One region of the Paenibacillus sp. FSL L8-0494 genome, then DNA from elsewhere that is predicted to be linked to it. Evidence: riboswitches for the same ligand, from Rfam matches in the RefSeq annotation. Region 1 holds a riboswitch; each other region holds the start of a gene.
The links. Region 1 has a riboswitch for cyclic di-GMP ahead of NYE35_RS03545 (transglutaminase-like domain-containing protein). Riboswitches for the same ligand answer to the same signal wherever they lie in the genome.
Positions count from the first base shown of each region.

Region 2: linked by a shared signal. The riboswitch ahead of NYE35_RS21695 (thiamine pyrophosphate-binding protein) and the one ahead of NYE35_RS03545 (transglutaminase-like domain-containing protein) in region 1 are both predicted to bind cyclic di-GMP.
Region 3: linked by a shared signal. The riboswitch ahead of NYE35_RS02235 (anti-repressor SinI family protein) and the one ahead of NYE35_RS03545 (transglutaminase-like domain-containing protein) in region 1 are both predicted to bind cyclic di-GMP.

Region 1 is NZ_JBBOPQ010000001.1:772,850-783,456, forward strand. It holds gene NYE35_RS03520 (glycosyltransferase 87 family protein) at 1-646, shown strand, start outside; gene NYE35_RS03525 (phospholipid carrier-dependent glycosyltransferase) at 636-2,414, shown strand; gene NYE35_RS03530 (glycosyltransferase family 2 protein) at 2,512-3,492, shown strand; gene NYE35_RS03535 (GtrA family protein) at 3,479-3,886, shown strand; gene NYE35_RS03540 (class D sortase) at 3,989-4,648, shown strand; cyclic di-GMP riboswitch class I at 4,768-4,850, shown strand; cyclic di-GMP riboswitch class I at 4,925-5,005, shown strand; gene NYE35_RS03545 (transglutaminase-like domain-containing protein) at 5,019-5,828, shown strand; rRNA gene NYE35_RS03550 (16S ribosomal RNA) at 6,196-7,753, shown strand; rRNA gene NYE35_RS03555 (23S ribosomal RNA) at 7,986-10,607, shown strand, end outside.
Region 2 is NZ_JBBOPQ010000001.1:4,762,255-4,772,861, forward strand. It holds gene serA (phosphoglycerate dehydrogenase) at 1-144, shown strand, start outside; gene NYE35_RS21680 (SDR family NAD(P)-dependent oxidoreductase) at 499-1,332, opposite strand; gene NYE35_RS21685 (helix-turn-helix transcriptional regulator) at 1,492-2,448, shown strand; gene NYE35_RS21690 (methyl-accepting chemotaxis protein) at 2,570-3,820, shown strand; cyclic di-GMP riboswitch class I at 3,995-4,091, shown strand; gene NYE35_RS21695 (thiamine pyrophosphate-binding protein) at 4,247-5,887, shown strand; gene NYE35_RS21700 (carboxymuconolactone decarboxylase family protein) at 5,898-6,266, shown strand; gene NYE35_RS21705 (hypothetical protein) at 6,474-6,824, shown strand; gene NYE35_RS21710 (ketoacyl-ACP synthase III) at 6,879-7,871, shown strand; gene NYE35_RS21715 (DNA-binding protein) at 7,948-8,163, opposite strand; gene glpK (glycerol kinase GlpK) at 8,178-9,671, opposite strand; gene NYE35_RS21725 (ATP-binding protein) at 9,790-10,607, opposite strand, start outside.
Region 3 is NZ_JBBOPQ010000001.1:469,695-480,301, forward strand. It holds gene NYE35_RS02210 (hypothetical protein) at 1-784, shown strand, start outside; gene NYE35_RS02215 (RNA polymerase sigma factor) at 1,111-1,719, shown strand; gene NYE35_RS02220 (hypothetical protein) at 1,680-2,642, shown strand; gene odhB (2-oxoglutarate dehydrogenase complex dihydrolipoyllysine-residue succinyltransferase) at 3,221-4,507, opposite strand; gene NYE35_RS02230 (2-oxoglutarate dehydrogenase E1 component) at 4,560-7,427, opposite strand; cyclic di-GMP riboswitch class I at 7,898-7,982, shown strand; gene NYE35_RS02235 (anti-repressor SinI family protein) at 8,010-8,165, shown strand; gene NYE35_RS02240 (helix-turn-helix domain-containing protein) at 8,273-8,602, opposite strand; gene NYE35_RS02245 (TasA family protein) at 8,772-9,380, opposite strand; gene sipW (signal peptidase I SipW) at 9,471-10,061, opposite strand; gene NYE35_RS02255 (hypothetical protein) at 10,063-10,607, opposite strand, start outside.

The DNA.
Region 1 (10,607 bases):
TCTGATAGGGATTATTGATCTTTACAAGAGTACGTTATCTTCCTATCCGTATTCTTCAGTGAATGCATTTAATCTGTATGCACTGACTGATCCGATGTGGTCATCCCTTGATCTAACCTGGCTTGGCATTCCATACCGTGTATGGGGCTTCATATTTATTTTAGTGGCTGTAGCTGTTGCGGCATTTTATTCCTTTAAAAAGGATCGCTTGGACCTGACCAAATCCTATTTTATCGGCATGGTGCTTATAGTAGTGGTCTTTGTGCTTGGCACCAAAATGCATGAACGTTATATGTTCCCTGCTCTTATTCTTTGTTTGTTTACTTATATAGAAAGTCGGGACCGCCGCTTTTTATCGCTATTTCTCGGATTCAGCTTAACGCAATACATCAATGTGGCGTACACCTTATCCCACCTGAATGCAGATGTTAGCCCGGGTGCAGACGGAATCGTATTAGTGACTGCTATAGCTAATCTAGCATTACTGCTTTATATGCTGAATATCGGTTACGATGTGTATGTCCGCAAGGGTATAAAACCTCTTCCAGCACCAATTACACTGGAAGAACAATATGAAGAAGATTTGAGAGTTGTCGGGCAAATTAAACCGCATCAGAAGGGAGGGCGATCTAACGATGAAGTTTAAGCGTATAGATTGGATATGCCTAATAGCTATTACGGCCGTTTACGCAGCGCTTGCTTTATATAATCTTGGCTCTACTAAATCTCCAGAGACTTTATGGGAGCCTGCTGCCAGTGGTGAAAGCTTCTATGTAGATTTGGGACAGAGTAAACCATTGGAACGGGTCAATATCTTTGGTGGCGTGGGCACGGGTAAGTTCAAGCTGGAATTCAGCGACAATCCTGAGGTCTGGAGCAGTCCGATGGATGTCAGTGAGGATGTCGGGAATGTCTTCATCTGGAAAAGCCAACCCCTGAACGTTACTGCGAGATATGTGAAGTTTACAGTTACCTCTCCAGGGTTCACTTTGAACGAAATGGCCTTTTATGAGCAGGGGGGAGAAAGAATACCCCTTCCTATTGCCGGTGTGACACCGGATGCTAACGCAGTTCCTAAAAGAGGAGCAGCGGCCAATCTTTTTGACGAGCAGTCGCTCATTCCGGAATATTCTAACTTTATGAATAGCACTTATTTTGACGAGATCTATCATGCGCGAACAGCTTATGAATATACACACGGGATTGTGCCTTACGAGAATACGCATCCACCGCTTGGTAAGTTGTTAATTGCCATAGGGATGGAGCTGTTCGGGGTCAATCCATTCGGCTGGCGTATTATCGGAACCTTGTTCGGAGTTGCCATGTTACCTCTCATATATGTAATGGCGCTGCGTTTGTTTAAGAAAAGCAAATACGCGGCCCTCGCGGCAGGATTGTTTGCACTGGATTTCATGCATTTCACACAGACAAGAATCTCCACGATTGACGTATACGGAGTATTCTTCATTATGTTGATGTTCTATTTTATGCAGCGGTATTACACAATGAATTTCTACAAGCAGCCTTTAAGAAAAACATTAATTCCGTTATTCTGGTCTGGCTTATTCTTCGGAATCGGCGTAGCTTCGAAATGGATTGTGCTCTATGGAGGAGCAGGGCTGGCCATTATGCTGGCTATCTCCCTTTTTGAACGCTACAGAGAATACCAAGCCTCCGGACGCCTGCTGGCCGAGGGGAAGATTAAAGACAAGGAATTGCTGGGCACCTGTCGTGAAGCGGTAGATTCTTTTTGGAAAAAGACTATTATTACGTTGGCTAGTTGTATCGGGTTCTTTGTAATTATTCCAGTAATTATTTATAGCTTATCTTTTGTGCCAGGGTTATCTGCATCAGCAGAGGGCTTCACTATTAAAGGGTTGATTGATTCCCAAAAGAATATGTACAACTATCACAGTCAGCTTGTAGCTACACATCCCTTTGCTTCCTCATGGTGGCAATGGCCGTTTATGAAGAGACCGGTCTGGTTCTTTAGCGGCGGTGAAGGTTTGCCGGAAGGTCAGGTCAGCAGTATAGTGACTATGGGGAATCCTCTTATCTGGTGGACGGGTATTTTTGCGATGCTGGCAACGCTGTGGATTACGCTGAAACGTAAAGATAAGAACCTCTACATGATCTGGATCGCCTTCTTCTCGCAATATGTTCCGTGGATGCTTGTCCCAAGAGAAACATTTATTTACCATTATTTTGCTATGGTACCATTTATGATTCTTGGTATTGTATATATAATGAAGTTGCTGGATAGTAAATTCCCTGAGGCCCGTTACGTACAGTATGTCTATGTAGCCGTTGCTTTGCTGCTCTTTATCGCTTTCTACCCGGTACTGTCAGGGATGCAGGTCAGTGGAGATTACGTGAAAGATATGCTGCGTTGGTTCCCTACTTGGGTTTTCTAGGATTTAATAAAAATCTATAAAATAAGTTTATGCATGCAGCGTTATTATGAAGTGTAGATGGATGTAACGCTCCAAAAAGCTTGTAGGAGGAATAAAGGTGAAAGCCAGATATAGTGTGATTGTACCCATGTTCAATGAGGAGCAAGTAATTAGCCATACTTATGAACGTTTGAAAAAAGTAATGGACGAGTGCGGCGATACTTATGAGCTGGTCTTCGTCAATGACGGCAGTCGTGATCGTTCCGCCCAGATGATTCGGGAGATCTGTGAACGAGACGAGCATGTCAAGCTGATTGACTTCTCGCGTAATTTCGGACATCAGGTAGCGATTACAGCTGGCATGGACTATGCCGAAGGTCAAGCGGTTGTTGTTATTGACGCTGATCTTCAGGATCCTCCGGAGGTCATTTTGCAAATGATCGAGAAGTGGAAAGAGGGCTACGACGTTGTATATGCGAAACGCCTGAAGCGCCACGGAGAAACGATGTTCAAAAAGGTCACCGCGAAGCTTTTTTACCGCCTGCTCAGCAGTATGACAAGTGTGGATATTCCTACGGATACAGGCGATTTCCGTCTTATTGACCGTAAGGTATGTGATGTCCTGCGGGGACTTAAAGAAAAGAACCGCTATGTCCGAGGTTTGGTGAGCTGGGTTGGCTTCAAGCAGACTATGGTGGAATATGAACGGGAAGAACGTTTTGCCGGAGAAACCAAATATCCGCTGAAGAAAATGATTCGTTTTGCGTTAGATGGCATCACCTCTTTTTCACATAAGCCGCTTAAGATTGCTACGTATATTGGATTCTTCCTTTCATTCTCTAGCTTTCTCTATTTATTTTTCGTCTTGTTTCAAAAGATATTTTTCACCTCCTGGACGGTTCCGGGCTGGGCTTCCATTGTAGGCGTCAATCTGCTCTTTAACGGTATCGTTCTGATGCTGTTGGGTGTGATTGGGGAGTATATCGGACGGATTTATGACGAGTCTAAAGATAGACCGCTATATATTGTTAGTGAGACTAAAGGCTACCAGAACGAAGAACAACTGGACCGCCGGAAGGACCACAATGATGTCAGATAAGAACTTGCGCGCTGCATTCATACAGTTCCTCAAATTTAATGCCGTAGGTTTACTCAATACGCTGATTGATTTTGTGATTTTTACATTGTTGAATTCACTAGGGATGGTATACGCATTGGCGCAGGTGATCTCCTATAGTGCAGGTACGGCGAATAGCTTTATTTTGAATAAAAAAGTAACCTTTCGTGATCGCAACCGGGGGAATAAAGAAGGCTTCGACCGCGTGCAGCTGGTCAAGTTTATCGTGCTGAATCTGGTAGTGCTCGGAATATCACTGCTGCTAATGCATCTGTTGACAGACCGACTAGGTATTCAAGTCTTGATCTCCAAGGTGCTGGTTACCTTTATCACGGTGATCATCAATTTCTTTGGAAGTCGTAAATGGGTATTTTAAACATTAATTTCAGGCAGAAGGAGTTGCTATGCTTAAAGGCAAGTAGCTGCTTCTGCTTGATTTGTATATAACCATAGAAACAATATACGGAGGTGAATAACATTGCGTAAATTCTCCTATCTACTCATACTGGCTGGGATACTTATCATGTTATATCCGACAGCTAACGAATGGTACAACGACAGGCAGCAGGAGAAGTTATTAGAAACGGCTGAACTAAGCACTGCCGATAGTACTCCCCAGCCAGATTTGAAGAGCAGGTATGCTGAAGTTACTCAGCTGTTAGCAGAGGAATCGGTTCTGGATGCTCAGGCACAGCCCCAACCCCAAGAGACAGAAAAGCCTGAACCGGAGATTGAGGTCGGTGGCAAAGTAATCGCCCTAATTGAAATCGGTAAGATTGATTTGAAGCTGCCTGTATTAGAAGGGGCTACAAAAGCTAATATGAAACATGCTGCAGCCCATATGAAAGAAACGGCACCCCTTGGAGAGATCGGAAATGCTGCAATCGCGGCGCATCGGGCTCGAACTACGGGTCGTTTGTTTAACAGATTGAATGAGGTTGTTGTGGGGGATGTTATCACGGTAAAGACTAGTGATCAGGTGTTTAACTATGAGGTATACGATATTTCTGTTGTAGATCCGAGTGATGTCTCCGTTCTTGACGGGAATGACAAGGATAAGATTCTTACTCTGATTACATGTGATCCGCTAGTGAATCCAACGCATCGGCTGATTGTTCATGCTAAATTAACAAAATGAGAATAGTGAATGACAAGAAAACACAAATACCGGGAGATATTTATAAAATAATGGGTAATCTAGTAAATTAGGTCTTGTTCACAACTATAAATATGATAGTATTATACTATAAAAGCTCAACACGATAACGGCAAACCTTCCGAAAGGTAGGGACGCAAAGCTAAAGGGCCTTTTCCCGAAAGGATGGCAGCCAGCTACCGAATGGAGAGGCTTTTTTTGTTTGTTTCAAATGGATTCTATCAATTATATCTAGTAAAGCTAGAACAGATAGAGCTTATACGATAACGGCAAACCTATCGAAAGGTAGGGACGCAAAGCTAAAGGGCCTTCCCGAAAGGATGGCAGCCAGCTACCGAAAGGAGTTTTATCCGTGAAAAAGGTTTATTTTATGCTGGTGGCGTTGTTCGTCCTCATGACTTCAGTTCCGGTAAGTTCAGCTCAAGCTGCAAGTGCAGATGCCAGCTGGTTGATTACATCCAAAGTGGCTGAAGGTGTTATTGGTATTAACTATGATATTCCGAAAGATAAAAGAATCAAACTCATGATCACCAAAGATAACAGCAGCTATACTTATAACTTGTATGCTTCTGGACAAGCTGAGGACTTCCCTTTGCAACAAGGAAATGGGACTTATAAGGTTTCTGTTCTGGAGAACACAACCGGTAATAAATACAAAGCGTTATATTCCGAAGTAGTAGACGTAACCATGAGTGACTCGAATTCCGTATATTTGGGCTCCGTACAGAATGTGAAATGGAGTTCTTCTGATAAAGCGATTGTCAAAGCTAAACAATTAGTACAAGGCAAAACAACAGACGAAGAGAAAGTTAAAGCGATCTATAACTATGTAGTTGCGAATGTACAATATGACTACTCTCTTGCTAATAGTGTAACTACTGATTATATTCCAAGCATCGATAAGACATTGACTACTAAAAAAGGGATTTGCTATGATTACGCTTCTCTTTTTGCCGCAATGCTGCGGAGTGTAGATGTTCCTGCTAAGTTGGTAATGGGGAATACAAGCTACGTTACGCAATATCATGCCTGGAACGAAGTATTGCTTAATGGGAAGTGGGTTACCATTGATACTACAGTGGATGCAGGACTTGCAAAGAGTGATAAGAAAACCGATTTAATTAAAGCCTCAAGCAAATATACTGCGGCAAAATACTATTAAATTCGCCGCTAGAAACATAACTCTATTAAATAAACAACTAGCTTAATTATTAAGCTAGTTGTTTATTTTTATATTAGGGGTTGCTTTTCTATTAATAGTTGGGGTATTATAGGTAAGCGTTGTTAGACAGCGTACAGGCGATACAAACGAGGCTGATAAAAAGCTTCGAAAAATAAAGCTTGCATTTCTGAAAACAACATGCTATATTATAAGAGTTGCTGCTGAGACATTAAACGGCGTCAACGAGAACTTGATCTTTGAAAACTGAACAACGAGTGAGTAGGAAATCACGTAAGTGAAATCCAAAATTAGAGAATTAATTTTCTCGTCAGATGTTTCAAAATGAGCATATCGCTCTTTTCAATACTAATTGGAGAGTTTGATCCTGGCTCAGGACGAACGCTGGCGGCGTGCCTAATACATGCAAGTCGAGCGGAGTTATTTTGAAAGCTTGCTTTCAAAATAACTTAGCGGCGGACGGGTGAGTAACACGTAGGCAACCTGCCCTTCAGACTGGGATAACTACCGGAAACGGTAGCTAATACCGGATAATTTCTTTTTTCTCCTGAGAGAAGAATGAAAGACGGAGCAATCTGTCACTGAGGGATGGGCCTGCGGCGCATTAGCTAGTTGGTGGGGTAACGGCCCACCAAGGCGACGATGCGTAGCCGACCTGAGAGGGTGAACGGCCACACTGGGACTGAGACACGGCCCAGACTCCTACGGGAGGCAGCAGTAGGGAATCTTCCGCAATGGGCGAAAGCCTGACGGAGCAACGCCGCGTGAGTGATGAAGGTTTTCGGATCGTAAAGCTCTGTTGCCAGGGAAGAACGTCCGGTAGAGTAACTGCTACCGGAGTGACGGTACCTGAGAAGAAAGCCCCGGCTAACTACGTGCCAGCAGCCGCGGTAATACGTAGGGGGCAAGCGTTGTCCGGAATTATTGGGCGTAAAGCGCGCGCAGGCGGCTATTTAAGTCTGGTGTTTAAACCTTGGGCTCAACCTGAGGTCGCACTGGAAACTGGGTGGCTTGAGTACAGAAGAGGAAAGTGGAATTCCACGTGTAGCGGTGAAATGCGTAGATATGTGGAGGAACACCAGTGGCGAAGGCGACTTTCTGGGCTGTAACTGACGCTGAGGCGCGAAAGCGTGGGGAGCAAACAGGATTAGATACCCTGGTAGTCCACGCCGTAAACGATGAGTGCTAGGTGTTAGGGGTTTCGATACCCTTGGTGCCGAAGTTAACACAGTAAGCACTCCGCCTGGGGAGTACGGTCGCAAGACTGAAACTCAAAGGAATTGACGGGGACCCGCACAAGCAGTGGAGTATGTGGTTTAATTCGAAGCAACGCGAAGAACCTTACCAGGTCTTGACATCCCTCTGAATCTGCTAGAGATAGCAGCGGCCTTCGGGACAGAGGAGACAGGTGGTGCATGGTTGTCGTCAGCTCGTGTCGTGAGATGTTGGGTTAAGTCCCGCAACGAGCGCAACCCTTAACTTTAGTTGCCAGCAGGTAATGCTGGGCACTCTAGAGTGACTGCCGGTGACAAACCGGAGGAAGGTGGGGATGACGTCAAATCATCATGCCCCTTATGACCTGGGCTACACACGTACTACAATGGCCGGTACAACGGGAAGCGAAGCCGCGAGGTGGAGCCAATCCCATCAAAGCCGGTCTCAGTTCGGATTGCAGGCTGCAACTCGCCTGCATGAAGTCGGAATTGCTAGTAATCGCGGATCAGCATGCCGCGGTGAATACGTTCCCGGGTCTTGTACACACCGCCCGTCACACCACGAGAGTTTACAACACCCGAAGTCGGTGGGGTAACCCGCAAGGGAGCCAGCCGCCGAAGGTGGGGTAGATGATTGGGGTGAAGTCGTAACAAGGTAGCCGTATCGGAAGGTGCGGCTGGATCACCTCCTTTCTATGGAGAATCGTTCTCTGCAATGAGGACATTCAAATCGGAAGCTCAGCTTCCAAAACTCAGGTTTAGGCCTGTTACTCACTCGTTGCTCAGTTTTGAGAGTTTAAGCTCTCAAGTAAGACTTGATCCTTGAAAACTGGATACCGAAACGAATTTGCGTTTTAGAACATCTTTTAGCAACTTGTGCAAACAAGTAAATGTTATTAGTGAGATTTTTCTTCGGAAGAATCAAGGTTAAGCTAATAAGAGCACACGGAGGATGCCTAGGCGCCAGGAGCCGACGAAGGACGTGGCGAACAACGAAACTGCCTCGGGGAGCTGTAAGCAAGCTTTGATCCGGGGGTGTCCGAATGGGGAAACCCAGCTGTGGTAATTCGCAGTTACTCATACCTGAATACATAGGGTGTGTAGAGGCAGACCAGGGGAACTGAAACATCTAAGTACCCTGAGGAAGAGAAAACAATAGTGATTCCGTCAGTAGCGGCGAGCGAACGCGGAACAGCCTAAACCTAAGAGCTTGCTCTTAGGGGTTGTGGGACGTCTCACATGGAGTTACAAAGGAATATGGTAGGTGAAGAGGTCTGGAAAGGCCCGCGATAGAGGTAAAAGCCCTGTAACCTAAACTGTGTTCTCTCCGAGACGGATCCCGAGTAGTGCGGGGCACGTGAAACCCCGTATGAATCCAGCAGGACCATCTGCTAAGGCTAAATACTACCTGGCGACCGATAGTGAAACAGTACCGTGAGGGAAAGGTGAAAAGCACCCCGGAAGGGGAGTGAAATAGAACCTGAAACCGTGTGCTTACAAAAAGTCAGAGCCCTATTAATGGGTGATGGCGTGCCTTTTGTAGAATGAACCGGCGAGTTACGTTTAACATGCAAGGTTAAGCCGAGAAGGTGGAGCCGCAGCGAAAGCGAGTCTGAATAGGGCGATTTAGTATGTGGACGTAGACCCGAAACCGTGTGATCTACCCCTGTCCAGGGTGAAGGTGCGGTAACACGCACTGGAGGCCCGAACCCACGTACGTTGAAAAGTGCGGGGATGAGGTGGGGGTAGCGGAGAAATTCCAATCGAACTCGGAGATAGCTGGTTCTCCCCGAAATAGCTTTAGGGCTAGCCTCGGTATAAGAGTAGTGGAGGTAGAGCACTGATTGGGTGCGGGGTCCGCAAGGATTACCAAGCTCAGTCAAACTCCGAATGCCATATACTTATTGCCGGGAGTCAGACAGTGAGTGCTAAGATCCATTGTCAAAAGGGAAACAGCCCAGACCATCAGCTAAGGTCCCCAAGTGTGTGTTAAGTGGGAAAGGATGTGGAGTTGCACAGACAACCAGGATGTTGGCTTAGAAGCAGCCACCATTGAAAGAGTGCGTAATAGCTCACTGGTCGAGTGACTCTGCGCCGAAAATGTAACGGGGCTAAACACACCACCGAAGCTATGGCTAGATACGTATGTATCTGGGGTAGGGGAGCGTTGTGTAGGGGTTGAAGGTGTACTGAAAAGAGCGCTGGACACTACACAAGTGAGAATGCCGGTATGAGTAACGAAAAGATCAGTGAGAATCTGATCCGCCGAAAGCCCAAGGTTTCCTGAGGAAGGCTCGTCCGCTCAGGGTAAGTCGGGACCTAAGGCGAGGCCGAAAGGCGTAGTCGAAGGACAACAGTTTGAAATTACTGTACCACCGTAATCCGCTATGAGCGATGGGGTGACGCAGGAGGGTAGTGACGCGGACTGATGGATGTCCGTCTAAGCAGTGAGGCTGATGTGTAGGCAAATCCGCACATCGATAAGGCTGGGCTGTGATGGGGAGCGAAAATTATAGTAGCGAAGGTCATGATCTCACACTGCCAAGAAAAGCCTCTAGCCAGGAGAAGGTGCCCGTACCGCAAACCGACACAGGTAGGCGAGAAGAGAATTCTAAGGCGCGCGGAAGAACTCTCGTTAAGGAACTCGGCAAAATGACCCCGTAACTTCGGGAGAAGGGGTGCCCCGGTAGTGTGAATAGCACGAGGGGGCCGCAGTGAAAAGGCCCAAGCGACTGTTTAGCAAAAACACAGGTCTGTGCGAAGCCGCAAGGCGAAGTATACGGGCTGACGCCTGCCCGGTGCTGGAAGGTTAAGGGGAGTGGTTAGGGGTAACCCGAAGCTATGAACCGAAGCCCCAGTAAACGGCGGCCGTAACTATAACGGTCCTAAGGTAGCGAAATTCCTTGTCAGGTAAATTCTGACCCGCACGAATGGCGTAACGACTTGGGCGCTGTCTCAACGAGAGATCCGGTGAAATTTTAATACCTGTGAAGATGCAGGTTACCCGCGACAAGACGGAAAGACCCCATGGAGCTTTACTGCAGCTTGATATTGAATTTGGGTACGATCTGTACAGGATAGGTGGGAGCCGTAGAAATCGGAGCGCAAGCTTCGGTGGAGGCGCCGTTGGGATACCACCCTGATCGTATCTAGGTTCTAACCTAGTACCCTTACCGGGTACGGGGACCGTGTCAGGCGGGCAGTTTGACTGGGGCGGTCGCCTCCTAAAGAGTAACGGAGGCGTTCCAAGGTTCCCTCAGAATGGTTGGAAATCATTCGCAGAGTGCAAAGGCATAAGGGAGCTTGACTGCGAGACCTACAAGTCGAGCAGGGACGAAAGTCGGACTTAGTGATCCGGTGGTACCGCATGGAAGGGCCATCGCTCAACGGATAAAAGCTACCCTGGGGATAACAGGCTTATCTCCCCCAAGAGTCCACATCGACGGGGAGGTTTGGCACCTCGATGTCGGCTCATCGCATCCTGGGGCTGAAGTAGGTCCCAAGGGTTGGGCTGTTCGCCCATTAAAGCGGTACGCGAGCTGGGTTC
Region 2 (10,607 bases), 4.0 Mb from region 1:
GCCTCCATGCAAGTGGGACGTAAAATCGTTGGTGGCGAAGCAATCATGCTGCTGACCGTTGATAAAGCTGTACCTACTCATGTGCTTGTGAAGCTTGCTGGCCTGCCAGAAATCAACACTGCCGAAGAAATCATTCTTCTGTAAGCAATAAGATAGAAATCAAACAACAGAGCAGCGACTCTCCCCTTATAGGAGTTTCGCTGCTTTTGTTGTTGATCGTCGACCTATTTCGGCTTCATTTACAACACCGAATCGAGTTCCCCTGGAGACTTACGGACCCAGATGGCCTTATAAGCAATAACTTCACCTTTGAAGCAGTGTTTCGGACTCCAGTGCCGCTATTCCTCAAAAAGAGAGCTAAATCAGGTGTTTTGCCTATCAATAGCGTCTATGGGGACCGATAGCGTCCTAAATATACGAAAATGCTGCATTTAAGATCAGCTCTGTCCTTTACTGCTTCGTACACAGAAATGGGATCAAACAGATCAAGTTTGCTGTTTAGACTAAGAATGCGGGAACAGTCCGCCCATCGATGTCGGTAAATCCATACTTTTCAGCGAGCTTAGCAACCTGCTGCGGTTGACCGGTCATAGACATAACCTCAGGATCGGTTGCGAGAGCAGCGGCTGCCCTACCGATATAGGTTGTGGATTCAGTCATCTGCAATTCTTCAACCTCATGCCAATGCTCCTCATCCGTGTTCATGCTCTCCAACACCGCCTCTGTCCTCATCCAGCCCGGAGTAAGAGGAATAACTGCAATGTTGTCCTCTTTAAGCTCAATCGATAACCCGTAGGCCATGCGCACAAGTGTATTTTTAGAAAGATCATAATAGAAGTTTCCGAGATATTTGTAATGATCCCAAAAGGTTGTGTGGATGATTAGACCGCCAGCTTTTGCCTCGCGCATTAAAGGTATTGCGTAATAATTTGTTACCAACTGTGCCCTCACACCCGCATTAAACATATTGTCCCAATGCGCTGTTGGAAGCTCCCAGAAAGACTTCTGCTCAATAAGTAAATCGTTGCCGCCCCATACATTGTTGACTAAAATATCAAGCCGCCCTTGCTCTGAAGCAATCTGGCGAATGACCGTCTCTGTCTCCTGATCTTTTGTATGATCACATCGTATGGCGCTGCCGGACCCTCCCTCCGCTTTTATTTCCCTAAGCACGTTATCAATGCTCCGCTTGCTTTGCCCTGTGCCAGAGGCCTCTGTCGTTCTGCCCGTAATATAAACGAATGCACCTTTCCTTGCCAGCTCCAATGCAATTCCTCTACCAGCACCTCTGCTGCCTCCGGTGACCAATGCTACTTTTCCTTTTAAAGTCATGTTCTCAATCCTTTCTACATTTGTTTTTCTCTAAATGTTCTATATTTAATCCTTACCTTATATAAGTATAATTCTTTAATATGACATCAACTGACATATATAATATAATAATTAATTAAGAACTGACTAACATTTATTAGGAGGAGGAATGTTCCCTTAATGAGAGCCGATCGTTTGTTATCCATCTTACTTTTGCTGCAAAATCGTGGAAAGATGACGTCCCGTGAGCTAGCCCAGACCTTAGAAGTGTCTGAACGAACTGTGTTTAGAGATATGGAAGCCTTATGTACAGCAGGAATACCGATTCTTGCCGAACGGGGACGCGAAGGGGGCTGGATGCTCACGGAAGGATACCGAACCTCGTTAACGGGTATGAAGCCCTCAGAGATTGCTACTCTGCTGCTGTCCGCAGACTCCTCGATTTTAAAAGATCTGGGTATACAAAACGACTTTTCTTCTGCCGTACTCAAGCTGGAGGCTGCTTCGCCATCTAGGACGAATAATCCAGCCAGTTACCTAAGCCAGCGCATCCATATTGATGGTGCCAGCTGGCACCCTTCCGACGAGACCTATCCGTTCCTATCTATCCTGCAGGAAGCTGTTTGGGAAGATCGTAAAGTAAAGATCACTTACCCACGGAATGACGAGACGAAGGAACGTTTTATTGAACCTCTTGGGTTAGTCGCAAAACGTGGAGTTTGGTATGTAGTGGCACGAACCGAGGGTGAAATGCGGACTTTTCGCGTGTCAAGATTAATACAAGCTGAAGCAACTAATGAATCATTTGTCAGACCTGAGACTTTTGATTTAAAAAGCTACTGGGAACAGTCGACTTTAGCTTTTAAAGCAGCTCTGCCAAAATATGTAGTGAAATTAAAGGTGAATGAGTCTATTCTTAAAGAATTACAACGTGAAAGATATGTAACTATAACTTTAGTAGAACCCTCTGCTAATACTGGGTGGATGAACGTAGAGGCCGAGTTTAATACTATAGAATCTGCCTGTCGTATCGTACTCTCTTTTTCTCCTTCAGTTATTGTTTTAGCTCCTACCGAACTAGTAGGGATGGTAAAGTCTGCTATTAAAACAATTTCCACAATATATGAGGAATTTTGACATGAATTCTAAATATCTACTACTTAAAGAAGATTTATGACACTTCTCTATAGACCAATGACCTATAAATCCCCTATAATAACACCATTACATAAAATTTAATAAGGGGGACATTTTACCAATGAGCTGGATGCACAAACTTCCGTTAAAACAAAGAATTGTTGCCGGATGTTACCTCGTTGCCGCACTGTTTGCTATTCCTGTCTTAGTTACGTTAATGATTCTAGGTCAATTTCTCGTAGGAATTATACTAGTAGTTGTTCTTGCAGGTCTGACTTTACCTGTTGCTCGCTTCGTGGAGAGAACGCTTACATCATCTTTTGATGATATTGCTAATGTATCTCACAGTATTTCGAAGGGGGATTTCACTAGCAGAGCGGACGAAAATGGTTCAATGGGTGACGTAAGCCGCTCCTTTAACACAATGATTGATAAGCTCAAGAAGATTCTGACCGATGCATCGCAGATCACCCGTCAAGTAATGGATGCAAGCCGCGGAATCGAAGATAAGAACCAGAACCTGAAAATTGTTATGGCACAAGTAGCCTCTTCTTCTACCGAGCTCGCTCTTGGTGCAAATGAAATATCTACGGATATCGCTGATATGACAGAATCCATTAAAGACATTGAGACCAAAGTATCCAATTATACGAACTCCACCAAAGAAATGAACAGACGTTCAATACATACCTTAGAACTTGTTGAGCAAGGGCGCCAATCCGTAGATACACAGGCTGAAGGCATGCGTAAAAACATAGAGGCTACACAAAAAGTGGCTGATACTATTGAAGCTCTCTCACAAAATGCCCGCGGGATTACGATGATCACCAAGACCATCACAGAGATCGCTGAGCAGACCAACCTGCTGTCACTCAATGCCTCCATCGAAGCTGCTCGTGCCGGAGAGCATGGTCGGGGTTTTGCCGTTGTCGCTCAAGAGGTTCGCAAGCTTGCTGAGGAATCTACGGCTTCCACAAAAGAAGTATTCGGTTTGGTCCGCAGCATTGAGTCAGATATTAAACAAGCCATCGATAATATCGCCATCAATGAAGAGGTTGTGCAGGTTCAGAATGAAATGATCACTCAATCTGCCCATATTTTCGCACAAATTGTACAAAGCGTGCAGTACATTACCGAGCAAATCTCTTCATTCTCTGCGGAGAGTGATCTTATGCTAGAAAGTGCCTTGAAAATTTCCAGTGCAATTGAGAATATCTCAGCAATCACCGAAGAAACCGCTGCAGGCACTGAAGAGGTATCGGCGGCTATGAATGAACAGATTAATGCCCTGCAGTCTGTTGCAGAAGAAACGGAAAAAATGACCCAGGCCGTATTTAATCTGCAAAAAACCATTCATATCTTTAAATTCTAGTTCAAAACTATCAACTGCCACCTAAGCTGAGTCTTAGGTGGCAGTTTTTTTCGCGAGGCAAAACTTCATCTCTTGGACAAGACTTTCGTCAAATTTCGAGTTTTTTTAGCGGATTATGTTGACAAAAATTAATGAGGAATATATTGTAAAGGAAAATTATTCTTATCAACTATAAATTAATATTGGCAAAATCCTCGAAAGAGGATGACGCAAAACCATGGATCTACAGCCTCATTTTTTCGTTTGAGGCCATGATTGCCAGGTTGCAGAGGAACCAGGACGGCTGAACTATTGTTCAGTCTTAGCGGCGCCTTATGCCACCAACCTGTGCTTACTATAGAGCACAGGTTTTTACTTTTTGAGTATATTGATCTATCGTATCTATTCGGTAGATTAATAACTAATATATATCAAAAAACTTGTGAGGTGTTTCTTTTGAAGACAGTCGCAGATTACATGGCGGAAGCACTACGTAACCTAGGAGTCACCCATTCTTTTGGGATCATTGGCAAATCGATTTGTCCAATAGTTCTAAAGATGGTCGATTACGGTATTGAATTTATTCCCGGCAGACATGAAGCAAGCTCCGGATTCGAAGCAGCAGGGTATGCGCTGAAAACAGGTAACCTAGGCGTAGCATTTGGTACTTCGGGTCCTGGGGGAACTAACCTGCTTACAGCAGCAGCACATGCGAAAGCTAACAACCTACCTGTCCTATTTATTACCGGCCACCAATCCATTACAGAGCTTGGAATTCCTCAATGTCAGGACTCCACCTCTTTTCTGGCTGATTTAGCTGATATGTTCAGACCTGCCACCTTGTTCAGTAAATTGGTTGAACGTGGGGATCACTTTGGTACTATTTTTAATCATGCGATTTCTGTGGCCCTCACCAAACGGGGTCCTGTTCATCTTTGTATTCCTTTTGATGTACAAACTGAAGTATTGGAAGAATGCAATATTGTAATCCCTGAAAGAGAGTCTCTAATTAGTCAAGCTAATATCGATAGAGTCATCGATGCTATTCAAGCTGCTAAGAATCCTTTGATTATTGCGGGTAAAGGAATTAACCGCTCCGGAGCACATAAAGAGCTTGTTCAACTCGCAGAAACTTTTAATATTCCTGTAGTAACATCTCCTGGTGGAAAAGGGGCTATAGTCTGGGATCACCCGCTCTATCATGGTCCTATTGGCGTTGGCGGTTCGACCCACGGGGATGATTTATTGAATAAAAGCGATCTGTTTATAGTGCTTGGATCACGTTTAAGTGATATGACCATCTGTAATCTTAAACGGGAGAATCATCCAGCAACTTTAATTCAATTTGATATTGATCCAACCTTTGTCGGAAAAATCCTATTGTCCAAAACGATACCGGTCACTGGGGACCTGCGCGATAATTTGGTGCACTGCCTAAATCATATTGACCCAAGCACAATCACCAAACGTGAGGCTTTGGCCAATGCTGATTATTCAGAAGAGCTTCCAACCCTCAAGAATCTTTCACTGGCTTCAGTAATGAGCACTTTAAGTGATTTGATCCCTTATAATAATTCAATTTTCGTTGATGATGGAAGCCATGGATTCCACGCTGCAAAATGGTACAAGGTTAAGAAACCGGGCAGCTTTGTTTTTGATGCTTATTTTGCTTGCATGGGTAATTCGATCGGCATGGCTATTGGTGCAAAAGTTGCAGCTCCTGAAGAAACTGTCCTCTGCATTACAGGTGATGGTTGTTTCATGATGCTCGGCGCTGAGATTAACACCGCTGTCTGCAAAGATATCCCTGTCATCTTTATCGTGGTTAATAATAAGCAACTAGATATGGCTCTTAAGGGTATGGAGAAAACCACAGGTCGTATCGATGGAACTCTATATGAAGTACCAATGGACGCCGTGAAATTCGCTGAATCTCTAGGTGCTAAAGGCTACAAATGTGAGACTGCGGATGAATTCACAGCTGCAATTAAAGATGCGGTAGCTCTAAACCATGTTGCCGTTATTGAACTACTAACAGACCGTGATGAAGTCCCTCCGACTGCACACCGTACTTTGAACCTAAACTAGGAGGCTAACCATGAAGGAAAATATCAACAGTGGTCTCAACCACTTCACGAATCTATCAGGAGACTATGGCGCAAAAGCACTAGCTCCAATTAAAGACCACTTCCCTGACTTGGCTGAATTTATTATGGGGAATGCCTATGGCGATATTTTTCAACGTAATACTATAGCCCCTGACTGGAAGGAAATTGCAGTCATTTCATCTTTAATTTCAATGGGTCAATTCGAACAGCTGGGTGTTCATTATGTCATGGCCCTTCGTGTTGGAGTCACCGTAGAACAGCTTAAAGGTATTCTATTACACTTAGTACCCGTTATAGGGGCACCTAGAATCATCACAGCTTTTAATATCCTGCTTGCAACCATAGAAGAAATCCAATAACCCAACAGTTCGACAACAATATACAAAATTCGACTTTATTATTGCATGCACTTGAAAAATATGCCTATAATAGAGTCGGAATATCCCAATACTTGCTGTATAGTGTCGAATTTTGACTTTTATAAAACAGCTAAGTGGATATATAAAGGGCTGGATATTGCAGTCGAACTGTTTTGGACAAATTCAATCTATGGGAGAGATTTAGGCATGGGAAGTTTCATTTTGAAGACAGACACTGCAAATAAGGTTATTAACATTGAGTTGGATGGAACATTTTCTGAAGAAGATGGTCTAAAATCTATTCAAGCTTATCAACAAACTATCAATCCAATTACTCCAGCTGACTATGAACTAAAAATCGACTGCAGAAAGCTAAATGTAACTGCACCAGATGTGGTACCTCTTTTAGAAAGCTGCTTTGTAATGTTTAAGAATGATGGGTTTGTAAAAGTAAATCTAACGCTTGAAAATAACCCGATCCTCAAAATGCAGCTTTCCCGTCTTGGCCGTAAAGCTGGACTCGATAACATCGAGATCATTTCTGCGGTTACAGTCTAGATCTTTTAATCTTAATATGTAGGCCACATTTTACTGCTTTCCTGGAGGCGTATTATGACCGGAATTCGTATTAAAGGCATTGATATCTATCATCCCAGCAATATAGTTGGTAACGACTTTTTCATTAAGCATTTTGACGAAAAAGGCATTGATATTCGAGGTCTATTATCCGCATTAGGTCGTATTACACGGTATAGTATTAAGGATGCGGATGAGAATTCCCTTACGATGGCTTTTGAGGCTGCCCGGAATGTTCTGGAGAAAAGTGGTCTCACAGGTGCCGATATCGACCTTATTGCCTATGCAAGTCAAACTCCTGAGTATATCTTTCCTACCAACTCATTAATGATTCACCGTTTGATCAAAGGCGCATCCCATACAATCTGCATTGACAGCAATGCTAATTGTGCGGGTATGACGGCTTCAGTGGAACAGGTTAGCCGTCAGATGCAAGCGAATCCTAGGATTAAACGAGCGTTGATAATCGGCTCCGATTATGTAACCCCTCATGCCGATAAGAATGATCCAGTCTACTACGCTAACTTCGGTGATGCAGCGGCGGCAGTCATTCTTGAACAAGCTGAGGATGTAGTCGGTTTCATTGACTCTATCTACCAAACGAATCCTTGTGTTTGCGATAATTCCAAGTTCCCGTGCGCAGGCCTGGCTAAACTGGGTAAACAAGGTGTAGCGGCTGGAGAGTTTAATGTGAAGTTTATTCCTTTTGATGATTCCATTTGCATAGATGCTGCTTCTGAGTCTATTCGTACTCTACTATCTAACAACAATATCGCGCCTGAAGCCATTAAAGCAGCCTGCTTCTCACAGTTTTCATTGCCTAATATCTTAGAGATGTGTGAGAAAGTCGGTATTGATCGCAATGTAGCGGTATACATAGGGGATGAATTCGGATATACCTCTACCAGCAGCCCATTTATTGCTCTACATAAAGCTGTAACTACTGGAAAGATCGAACGTGGTGATAAAGTCCTGTTCTGGACAGTGGGCGCCGGTTGGCAAAATGTAGCATTTGTTATTGAATATTAGGAGCTATATAACAAAAAGCGGCAAGCTAGGGATTCACCTAAGCTTGTCGCTTTTTGTTATAAATATGAACGCAACATCAGGACTTACTTGCAAAGGTGAGCCCCTTTTCCGCAAGAGCACTCCGCAGTAGAACGATCGCCTTTGGCCCCAATCCATGTAGCTGCAGAAGCTCTGCCTCCGTAAGCTTGCTGAATTGTTGAAGCTGAACATATCCAGCCCCATGCAGGGCTCGAAGCGCCGGCTTAGATAGTCCGCCCGGCAGATCAGATTCGGTTCCGTTAATCATAGACATATACAGCCCCTTTATCACTGATATCCTTCATGCTTCTCCCAACCCATGGTACGCGCTACAGCGTCCTTCCAGGCGTTGTAACGACCTTCCCGCTCAGTTATACCCATCTCAGGCGAGAAGACCCACTCAGCCTTGTTGAAGCTCTCTAGCTGGGCACGTGTCCAGACTCCGGACGTTAATCCGGCCAGAAGCGCTGCACCTAGCGCTGTTGTCTCCGCATATGTGGTTCTAGTAACCTCACTGCCCAGGATATCAGACTGGAATTGCATCAGCAAATCGTTACGCACAGCTCCGCCATCCACACGAAGGCCGGTCAATGGCATGCCTGCGTCTTTTTCCATAGCTCCTATTACATCTCTAGATTGAAAGGCTAAGGACTCCAATGTAGCTCGTACCAGATGTCCTGAGGTAGTGCCTCTAGTAAGGCCAAATATGGCTCCACGGGCATACATATCCCAATAGGGTGCCCCCAGTCCGGTAAACGCAGGCACAACGATAACCCCTTCACTGTCCTCTACTTCCCGTGCTTTATCTTCTGAGCCTGATGGCTCCTCTATAAGACCAAGCCCCTCCTGCAGCCACTGAACGGCCGCTCCGGCCACGAACACACTGCCCTCGAGAGCATAATAGAGTTCATCTCCCATACCCCAAGCTACAGTGGTCAACAAGCCATGGCTGGAGGCTACAGCTTCTGTGCCTGTGTTCATTAGAATAAAGCAGCCTGTACCATAGGTGTTTTTGGCACTGCCGGGTTCTAGACAAGTATGTCCAAACAATGCAGCCTGTTGATCTCCAAGTACAGAGCGAATTGGAATATCCGCCCCAAACCACTGTTTGTCTGCTATTCCAAATTCGCCGCCAGACATTCTTACTTCTGGCAGAATGGTACGCGGAATACGAAGCTCTTGCATTAGCTCTTCATCCCAGCACCGTTCATGAAGATTGAACAGCATCGTACGTGAGGCATTGGTAACATCAGTCGCATGTACAGCTCCGCAAGTAAGTCTCCAAATTAGCCAGCTGTCGATCGTACCTGCCAGAAGCTCCCCTCGATTCGCCCGCTCTCGGGCACCATCCACGTGATCCAGTATCCAGGAGATTTTGGTAGCTGAGAAATAAGCATCTACAACAAGGCCCGTCTTGCTCGCAATAACTTGCTCCAGCCCTTTACTTTTAAGTTCTTCACATTGCTCTGCAGTACGCCTGTCCTGCCACACGATCGCAGGGTATATCGGTTTGCCCGTTGTTTTATCCCAGATTAAAGCCGTTTCTCTCTGATTGGTTATTCCGATGGCAGAGATCTCCTCAACCGCTATGCCACCCCGCGCAATCGCGTCTCTTGCCGCTGCGAGCTGTGACTCCCAGATTTGCTCAGGGTCATGCTCTACCCAGCCTGGATGGGGGAAGGATTGCTTAACATCATATTGACCTTGTGAGACCCATTTAGCCTCCGTATCGAACAATATGGCTCGTGAGCTGGTAGTACCTTGGTCTAAAGATAAAATCATTCTATGCCCTCCCAAGCAAAACCTACAAGATATGTTCCACGATGAACAAGATTAATGTGTTTGTTTCAACAAAAAGCACCTCTGCTGTCAGAGGCGCTATCACACATTGTGTTTGGAATTACTGTTTTTCGACAGGAAGTCTTAGCGTAAAGGTTGTACTTTCGCCTAGTTTGCTTGAAGCGGAGATGGTCCCGTGATGCGACTCTACAATATTTTTAACAATCGCAAGCCCAAGTCCTGTTCCACCTGATTCTCCCCGTACACGCGCCTTATCAGCTTTGTAGAAGCGGTCGAATATATACGGCAGATCCTCTGGTGGAATTCCCACCCCTTCATCCTGAATTTTAATCTCAAGATAACGACGACCTTCTAATACACAAGTTCCTGTATGAACTGTGATTTTTTTGCCACCCTGTGTGTGGCGGAAAGCATTATCGAGTAAATTGGTTAGGACTTGTTCCAGTTTATCCTCATCCGCTGCCTTCAGAACAGCAATATCGCTCTGTTGCTGCAAGTGAAGATGGATATCGCGCTCTTTGGCACGTACAGAAAATTTACGGTAGACTCGTTCCAGCAGTTCATTCATGTCCACCTGAGCTTTCATCATATCCGTATGTCCGGCTTCCATTCGGGCAAGATCAAGCAAATCCTTAACCAGACGCCCCATACGCAGTGATTCGTCATGAATGACCTGGATCAGCTCACTGCTTTCTTCGGGGGATGAAGCCATCCCGTCCAATAAAGCCTCACTGTACCCTTGCATCATCGACAACGGAGTGCGTATTTCATGGGAGACGTTAGCAACGAAGTCTCTGCGCATCTTTTCCAGACGCACCTCTTCCGTCACATCCCGCAGTACAGCAACTACTCCCCGGATGCTGCCTTCAGAATATAATGGTGCCATATGAACAGACCAGACGCCCTGCCGCACATGTA
Region 3 (10,607 bases), 300 kb from region 1:
TGTAAAATATGAGAAAATACTGAACGGCGATTTTCCGCGACACGGCTATCTGCAGGGTATGGAGAAGTCCGGCCATCAAGGGCGAATTTACCACAGCCGGCTGCATACTGATTTCGGAGCACCGGTTGCGCGCTACAGGGACGGGAACACTAGCGTGACCTTAATTACGGAGACGCCGTCTTTTTTTGCACTCCGTCACGGTGCCGTCAGGCTGCTTGCAGTGCATCTGGCTTCTTACTTTTCTCCGGGATATGTACCGATGCAGAAAATGGTCAAATTGCCGGAAGGATACCACCTGTCAGGAGAACAAAAGAAGGGGTATTACGGTCCTGTCGAAGGCGAACTGCTTCCGCAAACATCTGCGGAGCCGGTAAGCCCTTGGTATCTGCTCCCGCACCAGAGCCGCGCACTTACGCATGAACAGACATTCCGTGTGGAGACGGAGGTTCAGCGTACGGACAGAGGGTGGACCCTCCGGTTGCATGCTGAGGAGCCTAGAGAGGTTATGACACAGTTGTCTTTCGTTTTTGGACGGGAAGGATGTTTCACTTCGGGCGAATTGCAGGCTGTCGGAGAGGACCATTATCTCTGGAACGGCGGTAACCTCCGCTATAGTTGTGAAGAGGACTGGATTGAACTGACAGGGGGCGAGCTTGGCCATCTGGCGGCTACGGTGCGTGAGGCGAAGCTGCAGGATAACTGCAAGGCGGTGTTGGTCAATTTTATGACCCCGTTCGATAAGACGATTACGATCACTCTATCTCCTTCCATGATAAGAGAGTAGCCTTTGTACAATTTACAATCTAGTAGGCTTTGAAGTTACACCTCAGTCTTAGAATAATGAAGCCTTATTAAAAAACCTTCCATTAGAAGCAAACCTGGAGTTATCAGGTCTAATGGGAGGTTTTGTTATGCATCTGCTAAGCATAGACTCACCAGATTTAAACCGTGCATAATGGTATAAGTAAGAAATCCGGGCACACCAGCCGTCAGAAATTCAAATATTCTCCGAAGCTGTGATTATCACCTTTTATAAAATTTCCTTTAGTTTGGTTTACATAGGCACTTTTTTCGGCAGTCAAGTGTTATAGAGATATAAAGGTTAAGGAGGTGCTTACATCGCCACAGGATTCGCTAGACTCGACAGAGTTGGAAGAGCTAATCGTTAGGATTCAGGAGGGGGATTCCGAGCAGTATGCTTTAATTGTCAGAGCATTCCAAAAGCCGATCTATCGCTATTGCTATCGTTTGTTAGAAAACAAGCAGGATGCGGAGGACGCGGTTCAGGATATTTTGGTAAAGGGTTATCAATCTATCCAGCAATACAAATCGCAAATGCATTTCTCGGCTTGGCTCTATCGTATCGCATATCATCATTGCTTAAATCTGCTGCGCAGGCGTCGTCTGCACAAGCAAGTCATGCGTATTTTTCGTCCGGAAGTACTGTCTGCAAGCCCTGAACAGGAGCTGGATGCTCGGTTGTATAGTCCTTCATTGTCTGCATCTTTAGCGCGATTGTCGCTTGAGGAGAGAAACATGCTTATTCTGCGGGTGTTTGAGGAACAAACTTATGCAGAGATAAGTGAGATTCTAGGGGTCAGTCCCAATGCGCTAACTAAAAGAATGAATCGGATCAAGCTAAAGGTTCAGGAAGCTATGAAGTCGGAGGAGGAGATCACATGGAAAGAAACAAAATCAGCAATGAATACCAAGATATAATTTATGCCTCGGCTGGCAATGAACTTTTGGATGAGGTAGATGTAGAAGATAAGGTCATGGGGCGTATTACTGGCATAACAGGTCGAAAGCGATCGTTCTCGCTGCGGGTGATGAATAAAACAACGGCAGTGGCTAGCATGTTAACGCTGTTTCTGCTGATCTCTGTGACTGCGTATGCTGCATCTGAATATATCCAAATCCGCAATAGTGAAGGAGTAGTGAAGGTTCAACATGTTGCGCCGACCGAATCTGCAGAGAGGTCTTCTTATGATAAATATGCGCAGCAAGCAGAACAGTTCGCTAAACCGGGTGAATTGATCGGCTATCTTGTGAAAAATAAAGCAGGTGCAGCAGGCTTGGCGACAGAATTGCAGTTTAAGTATAAAGAGCAGCGGATAGATGCGTATTCTGACTTTATAAAAGAAATCAAAAGAACAGGGGCGCCAATGCTTCCCGAAACGGCAGCGGGGTACGCTTTTAAATATGGTGTAATCCATCCTAATTCTCCGACTACGGATACAGCTAAGCTAGGTTCTCTGTATAAGGAAACATTAAATGATCTTACCGCTCAGGCAAATAAGGACAAGGGGACGCGCAATTTGTTTATGAAGGCTATACCGTGGTCCGAGCCAGGGGGGCTAAGTGTAACTTATTCGAAGAACAATGCTTTTATAGGGATCTCAGCAACGCTCATGCATGGCGGCAAGGTTTTCGTGGAACAAACATCTGAGAATCAAGCTAATAAGCTCACAGTCGCAGGCACAGAAGTTATCTATAACAAGGTAGTAAGGGAAGAAGTCAGCTATGATTATCTGAATTGGTATAACGAGAAGCAGGACGCGTATTATACACTCACCAGCTATGGAGATGAGATTTTGACCATGGAGCAATTTTTACAGCTGGCTGAGGAGCTATTGAAGTAGAGTTTTGAAGTTTGAAGTTTGAAGTTTGAAGTTTGAAGTTTGAGGTTTGAGGTTTGAGGTTTGAAGTTTGAAGTTTGAAGTTTGAGGTTTGAGGTTTGAGGTTTGAGTTTTGAAGTTTGAAGTTTGAAGTTTGAAGTTTGAAGTTTGAAGTTTGAAGTTTGAAGTTTGAGGTTTGAGGTTTGAGGTTTGAAGTTAGTAGTTAGTAGTTAGTAGTTAGTAGTTAGTAGTTAGTAGTTAGTAGTTAGTAGTTAGTAGTTAGTAGATGCATGCGCTAAGTTAGTTGTATTATGTGCAATTAAAGTTCACCAATAGCTGTATATAGGTCGTTTAGTTGTATTTGATACAGTTATTACTGGTTAGATTAGTGGAAATAGACGTTTTTACGGATTTTAGTTGTAGAGAATGCAATTAGAGAAGAGGATATGAGCGGATCAGAAAGATATAAGTGTATAAAATACAGTTAAATCGTATGCAGGGAAGGCAGCAAGTCGATCCAGATATAAAAGAAGGTATCCCCAAAGCGAGAGCTGTAGGGATACCTTCTTTATATTCTTATGTCGTCGAAAAGTCGAAGAGCGTTAGCCTTCTAACAACAGTGCTTCTGGATCTTCCAGCAATTCCTTCACTTTGACGAGGAAGCTTACCGCTTCAGAGCCGTCAACGATCCGGTGATCATAGGAAAGGGCGATGTACATCATTGGACGGTTTACGGTTCTTTCTTCGTCCAGCGCGATCGGACGCAGTTGGATCTTATGCATCCCTAGAATACCCACCTGTGGTGTATTCAGAATCGGTGTGGATAACAAGGAGCCGAATACGCCACCGTTGGTGATGGTGAATGTTCCGCCTTGCAGCTCGGAGAGGCTGAGCGTATTGGCGCGTGCTTTGGAAGCGAGCTCGCCAATTTGGCGCTCGATTTCCGGGAAGCTGAGCCGATCCGCATCACGGACTACTGGAACTACAAGTCCTTCTTTCGCTGCAACAGCAATACCGATGTCGTAGAATTTCTTAACGACCAGATCTTCACCGTCGATCTCGGCGTTCAGCAGTGGATAGGTTTTAAGCGCACCGATCACGGCTTTGGTGAAGAAGGACATGAAGCCTAGTCCAACTTCATGTTTCTCTTTAAATGCATCCTTGCGACGCTTGCGGATGTCGAGGATCGCTGTCATGTCCACCTCGTTGAAGGTGGTAAGCATGGCCGCGGTCTGCTGCGCTTCGACCAAGCGGCTGGCAATCGTGAGCCGTCTGCGCGACATGCGCTTGCGCTCCACGTTTTTGCCCTCGTCCAGCGTGGCTTTGCTCGCTGCCGGCTTCGCTGGCTCCGGCTTGCCTTGCGGCGCCGGAGCTACCGGTGCAGCGGCCTGCGGCGCTGCTGCACCATGACCGGACACATCGGCCTGACCAATCCGGCCGATAGGATCACGGGCGCTAACCTCGCCGAGGTCGATGCCGCGCTCCCGTGCCAGCTTGCGTGCGCCCGGCGATGCCAATGCAGCGTGGCTGTCGCCACCTGCTGCAGGCACTTCGGGCGCGGCTACAGGCGCGGCGGTTGCTACTGCGTTGCCGCCTGCCGGTGCCGCTTTAGGCGCTTCGGCTTCGCTTTCAGCGGCCCGCGGCGTACTGCCGCTTGCGACTCCAATGATGCCGATGGCTTCGCCAACGGCTACGTTCTCGCCCGCTTGACGCAGGATGGTGGAGATGACACCCTCCACCTCTGCACTAATTTCCAGATTCACTTTATCCGTTTCCAGCTCAGCGAGCACATCGCCTTGACCTACCGTGTCGCCTTCTTTAACCAGCCATTTGTAGATGGTTCCTTCGGATATGGATTCTCCCAGATCGGGTACTAAGATTTCTGACACAGGCCGTTTCCTCCCCAAACATAATGGTTTACGCTATTGTGATACCGTCCTCTTAAGAGGACGGTACAGCCGCTTGTACGTTCGAATTTGATTTTAGGGCTTCTGTTACAATTCTCCGTTGTTCGAAGCTATGAACATCTGCATAACCACTGGCCGGGCTGGAACGTTCCGGACGGCCGATATATCTTACGCCGGCATTCTTTGGTGCGATGGCGCGTAACCGAGGCTCGCTATAACTCCAGCCGCCCATATTCTTCGGCTCTTCTTGCACCCAGACAATTTCCTGGAGGGAGCTGAAGGAGTTTAAATGTTCGCTTAGCTCCTGTTCCGGGAACGGATAAAGCTGCTCTAGGCGAAGAACATGCAGCCATGACCAATCCTTATCAGGTGCTGCTTCCAGTTCTGTTTGGATGTCGATAGCGACTTTACCGCTGCAGACTACGAGCCGTTTAACTTCACTTGGTTTCTGGCCAAGCAAAGATTCAGCTAATACAGGCTTGAATTGTCCTGAAGCCAGCTCGGTTCCGGCAGAAGTGCTGCGCGTATTCCGAATGAGACTTTTCGGCGTCATAATGACTAGCGGTTTAGCATCTTCCTGCCCGCATAACGCTGCTTGGCGCCGCAGCAGATGGAAATATTGCGAAGCGGTAGTCAGATTAGCGACTGTCCAGTTCTCCTCAGCGGATAGCTGCAAGAACCGTTCCAGCCTACCGCTGGAGTGCTCAGGTCCCTGTCCTTCGTAGCCATGCGGCAGCATGATGACGAGATTGCTGCGCTGTGTCCATTTGGCGCGTCCAGCCGCAATGAACTGGTCAAAAATAACCTGACCCGCATTGGCGAAATCACCATACTGTGCTTCCCAGATTACGAAGGTTTCCGGTGCGAACACATTATAACCATATTCAAAGCCTAATACTGATGCCTCTGACAATGGACTGTTGTATACGCCAAAGGAGGCACGGGAATCGCTTAGCTGATGTAGCGGAGAGAATAAATCTCCTGTTTTACTGTCGTGCAGCACCAGATGGCGATGTGCGAAGGTTCCGCGTTGGGCATCTTGACCGCTCAGTCGGATGGGCGTCCCATTTTTCAAAATGGTAGCGAAGGCTAACGTTTCAGCCAGTGCCCAGTCGACCTTTTCACCCTCATTCAGTGCATCTTTACGACGTTGTAAAATGCGCTCCAGCTTCGGATAAACCTGGAATCCAGCTGGAACCGTCAACAGTTCACGATTGATCTCCTGCAGGCTGGAGATGGATACCGCTGTAGTGTTTGCCGCTGCGCGGTCCGTTTGTAGAGGAATGAAGGCTTTGGGTTCTTTTTTCTTATGATTGCCTTCCTTCATATTATCGTACGCACGCTGCAATACGCTTTCTGCTTCAGCATTCATCTTTTGTACGTCTTCGGCGGTAAGAACCTTTTCGTTTTTCAGTCTCTCTGCATAAACCTTGTAGACGGTTGGATGATTGCGAACCTTGCCGTAGACAATAGGTTGTGTGGTTTCAGGATCATCCATTTCGTTGTGACCATGACGGCGGTAGCCGATGAGATCAATTACGAAATCTTTTTTGAATTGATGGCGGTATGCGCTAGCTAAACGTACGGCTGCTACGCAGGCCTCTGGGTCATCAGCGTTGACATGGACTATCGGGATTTCATACCCTTTGGCGATGTCACTCGCATAATGCGTAGAACGGGAATCTTCACTTTCAGTCGTAAAACCAATTCGGTTATTAACAATGATATGGATCGTCCCACCATTTTGATAACCTTGAAGTTTGCCGATATTAAGCGTTTCTGCAACAATTCCTTCACCTGGAAAAGCAGCATCACCATGCATCAGCACCGCCATAGCTTTACTGGTATCAATCTTCGGCAGTCCTGCAGTGCTCCGGTCTTCTTGTGCGGCACGAGTGAAACCTTCCACGACAGGATTGACGAATTCCAAGTGACTTGGGTTATTCGCTAGTGTTATTCTTGTGCGTACGGTTTCTCCTTCACGGACAGCACGGTCTGCACCGAGATGGTATTTCACATCACCTGTCCAGCCATAGTTAATGCCTGTGGAGCCTTCGGAAGGGAAAAGCTCCTTGTTCGGAGAATGATGAAACTCTGAAAATATGATATCATAAGGTTTGCCCAAAATATGTGCAAGAACGTTGAGGCGACCGCGATGCGCCATGCCCATCAAAATATGCTCTGCACCGTCATGTGCAGCAGCGCGTACGATTTCGTCTAACATCGGCACAAGAGCATCATTGCCTTCAAGACTGAAACGCTTCTGACCTACAAAAGTCTTGTGGAGGAAGGTTTCAAATTGCTCTACCTGAATCAGGCGGTTCAGGAGCTCTTTGCGTTCTGTATTATTTAGGGGTGCTGGTGAGCTGGTGGATTCTGCCTGTCTATTTAGCCATTGCAGTTCTTTTTCTTCATGCACATGCCCGAATTCATAGGCGATAGTCTTGGTGTATGCCTGACGCATACGTTGCACGGCATCCCACCCGGTATGCACATCATTCGGCGCATTTTCCCATATAAGCGTGGCAGGCAGTGCAATCAGGTCTTCGCGGGTCAGACCATAGGTTTCAGGCTCAAGATATTTTGCCATGGGATTCTGATCGCGTACCAGCGGATCAATTTCAGCGGCCATATGGCCATATATACGAATATTGGCGATTAGCTTGGAAGCTCTTACTGCTTTTCTAAGCCATTCGGTGTCTCCCGAGATGCGCGGCTGAGGAGCCGGTTCGCTATCCGGAGTTAGGGGAGGGGGTCCCGAATTTGTAAAAAGCTCGCGATAATTATTTTCTACGGTGGAGGGATCTTTCACAAACTGTTCATATCTTTCTTGAATGTAGCCTAAATTGGGTCCGTAATACTTACTCCAAATGGATTCGTTATAGGGCTCTTTGGCTGCCATGAATACATCCTCCTTAACGGATGAACTCCATACGTGACATTTTGTGTCAACGCTTACTGGAGCTGTGATGATTGCGGTTTCATTTCTCATCTTATTGTGCTACTTTCAGCCACTGTAATCAATTCATTCTTTCGTCCAATACGTTCGCAAAATGGTATAGGTTAGCTTGTTCTAATGAAAAGAAGGGTGTTTCTTCTCATTACCCATTCTAAAGGCCTATTAAAATGATTCTATTATCCTTATTTTTAACTATTAGGTCAGTAAATATTTATTTTGCTAGTACAATTTATTTTATGTAACGGACGAGTATCGTGATAATCGGACAAGATCTTTGAAAAAAAATCTTTTATTTTTCGTTTTTAAAATAGAAAGTAACCAGGAATCGACACACTTTTCCGCTTTCTTTTTGTATAATGTTATTGCAGATAGTAATTTTATAGTTTTTTAAGCAGATCCTTTCGTGAAAAGGGTCCAGTAAAAGGTAAACTTGCCGAAAGGCAGGGGCACAAAGTCGCGGGTCTAAGGTAGAGATACTATGACAGCCGGATTGCCTGGGGACGTAAAATCTTAGGGGGAGATTTTTTGGAAAAGTCCAACCAGGGTAGCAACAGAGAACAGCAGTTTATTGATCTGGATCAAGAGTGGGTACATTTATTATTAGCAGCTAAGAAGGCTGGCATTAAGGCAGATGAAATCCGCCAGTTCTTTCATGAGAAAACTGTGCAGATCGTGCAGTAATACATTAGAGGGGTTACATATCGAAAAAGGGCACAGCGGTTCTTCGCTGTGTCCTTTTTCGATATGATTTAGTAGAAGAGAGGATCGTACCAGATTAGTAGGAAGTATTAATCCTTTTGATCGAGCTTCCATTTCTGATAGTCCAGAAATTCTTTGAATTCGCGTTTGCTAATGCCTGAGTCCATAGCTTCCTGCACCAATCGGAACCATTCCGAATCTAAATGTGATTCCTCTGCATCATTTGGTTCTCCATAGAGTAGGGCATGAATGGATACCTGAAGCGCGTCAGCGATCTTTTCGATAAACTGGATGGATGGATTGGATTGGATGTTTCTCTCCACGTTGCTAAGATACGACTTAGCCACATCTGCTCTGTCCGCAAGCTCAGATAGGGAGAAACCCTTGTCTAGGCGGAGCTGCTGGATACGTTGGCCCATATTCTGTGGCACTATGCTGACGCCCCTCCGTAATTTTTGTTATTAGTATAGCAAATATCAATAAATCGGACAAAGTTTATTGTAAAGAGAAGAGCAGCAATCTGCTTATCCGTGGCCGGATTCAGGATCTGCTGCTCTTCGAGTATTTTATTAAATTACTTTATTGATCTTAGTAGTCTTTTTTCGCACCTTGTTTAGCTACGAAATCCCAAGTCAGTGTTAAGCTATCGCCTTGGAAAATATTTTGATCTTGGTTATTTTCCACAAATTCGAATTGGACGGAGAAGCTGTCATTGGTACCGGCTTTAATACCGGATGCTTCGGTAAAGAGTTGATCCCAACCTGTATTTTTTACGAGATCCGGATGCTGACTTTTTAAAGCAGCAAGTGTAGTCTCATAAACTACATTTTCAGGAGAGACGATAGGTACCCCTTTATCATTATTTCTAAGGAATTTAACTTTAATGAACTCGGCTAAATCCAGGTAGTTATCTCCTTTAGCATCCGTGATTTGAGTCGATGTATTCAGAATGATAGATCCGATATCGAGCGAACCATCGTTTTTCAATTTGAAGGATTTAGTTACAGTATCACCTGGTTTCAGGTTAGGAATATTAACGATGACAGAAGGGTCGGAGTTCAGATCGAGTGTACCCGCTGCGAATGTAGCTGTGCTTTGCGCAGTGTCGCTAAAGTATGCGAAGGTTCCTCCGCCGATTAATGATAAACCCAGTGCTGCAGATGCTACGCCAAGACCCAATGTTTTCTTGATACCCATAATAAAATTCCTCCTCAAATTTGTGTTTGAATTTTTTATAAAATTTATATATTGTATCTTCCGGTTCGTAAGCGGAAGTGGACAATCAACTTAGGGCTGTGTTTCTGTTGGGGACGGTGAGGCTGGCAGTAGGGCAGCATTTTTCTTTTCTAATGCAGCTACAGCCTTCCAAGAGGTATACAGAGCATAGAGCAGAAGCATCAAGCCAGGCACGATCATGAGGACTACACTTCCAGCTTTGGAAACCGCGAAATTCATAGCGTAACCGACATAGGGTACAGTGACCCCGGTATACTGAGCTACAACATTCGCAGAACTGGTAGGGTTCATGTCGGGTGCGTCGTTGTTATCGCCTTTAGTGCGATAAACAGCTTCACCAGTAGCGTTATTGACGGTCGCTTCTACAATCCGGTGAGTAATGAGCAGATTATCTTCGTTCCTAAAGGTGATGACATCGCCTGGTTTGAAACGATTCATATCCCCTCCGGGTTTTAATGCGACAATTGAGCCTGTCTGAATTCCTGGTTCCATCGATCCTGAGAGTACGGTTTTGATCTCATATCCGAAGAAAGCAGGTTCACCACCGGAGGCCTTGGATAACACTACGGCTGCCACCAGCAGAATAAAGATCACAAGCATTAAGCTCGATAAGGTATTATTGATAATTTTTTTAATTCGCATCTTATTCTCCACCTTTCTCAGGTTGAGGGTCCGAAGGAGCTTGGGTTGCTACCGGCGGGGTAGTCGTACTGTCTTCCGCCTTTGGCGTCTCTTGTGGAGCCTCTTGCTGAGGAACATCTTTTGGAATTGTGAGCTCTTCACCAATTTCCGGCTTAACCGGGTCAGTGGCTGGGGCTTCAGGTTGTTCTTTATTTGGGGCTTCCGGAGCAGCTTCACCTGACGTTGGAGGGGTTGCCTCAGCTTTCGCTTTATCCTCGGCTTCTTGTTGCTTTTTCTCCTCAGCCAAACGTTCTTCTTCCTTCTTCGCTTCTTCTTCCTTCTTCGCTTCTTCTTCTTTCTTTGCTTGCTCTTCTTCTAGCCGAGCTTTTTCAAGCTCTTCTAGTTTTTGCTCGCGAGTCTGACTGATCATTTGGAGTTTATCTTGAAGGGTAGTGATACCTGAGGTTGCCGATTCTTTAAGGTTAGTCAATTCGGTATTTAGAGCTTCATAAGTGGAGGTGAGGTCGCTAGAGATCACGCCATCTGGTTGAGTGAAGGTAATCAGGA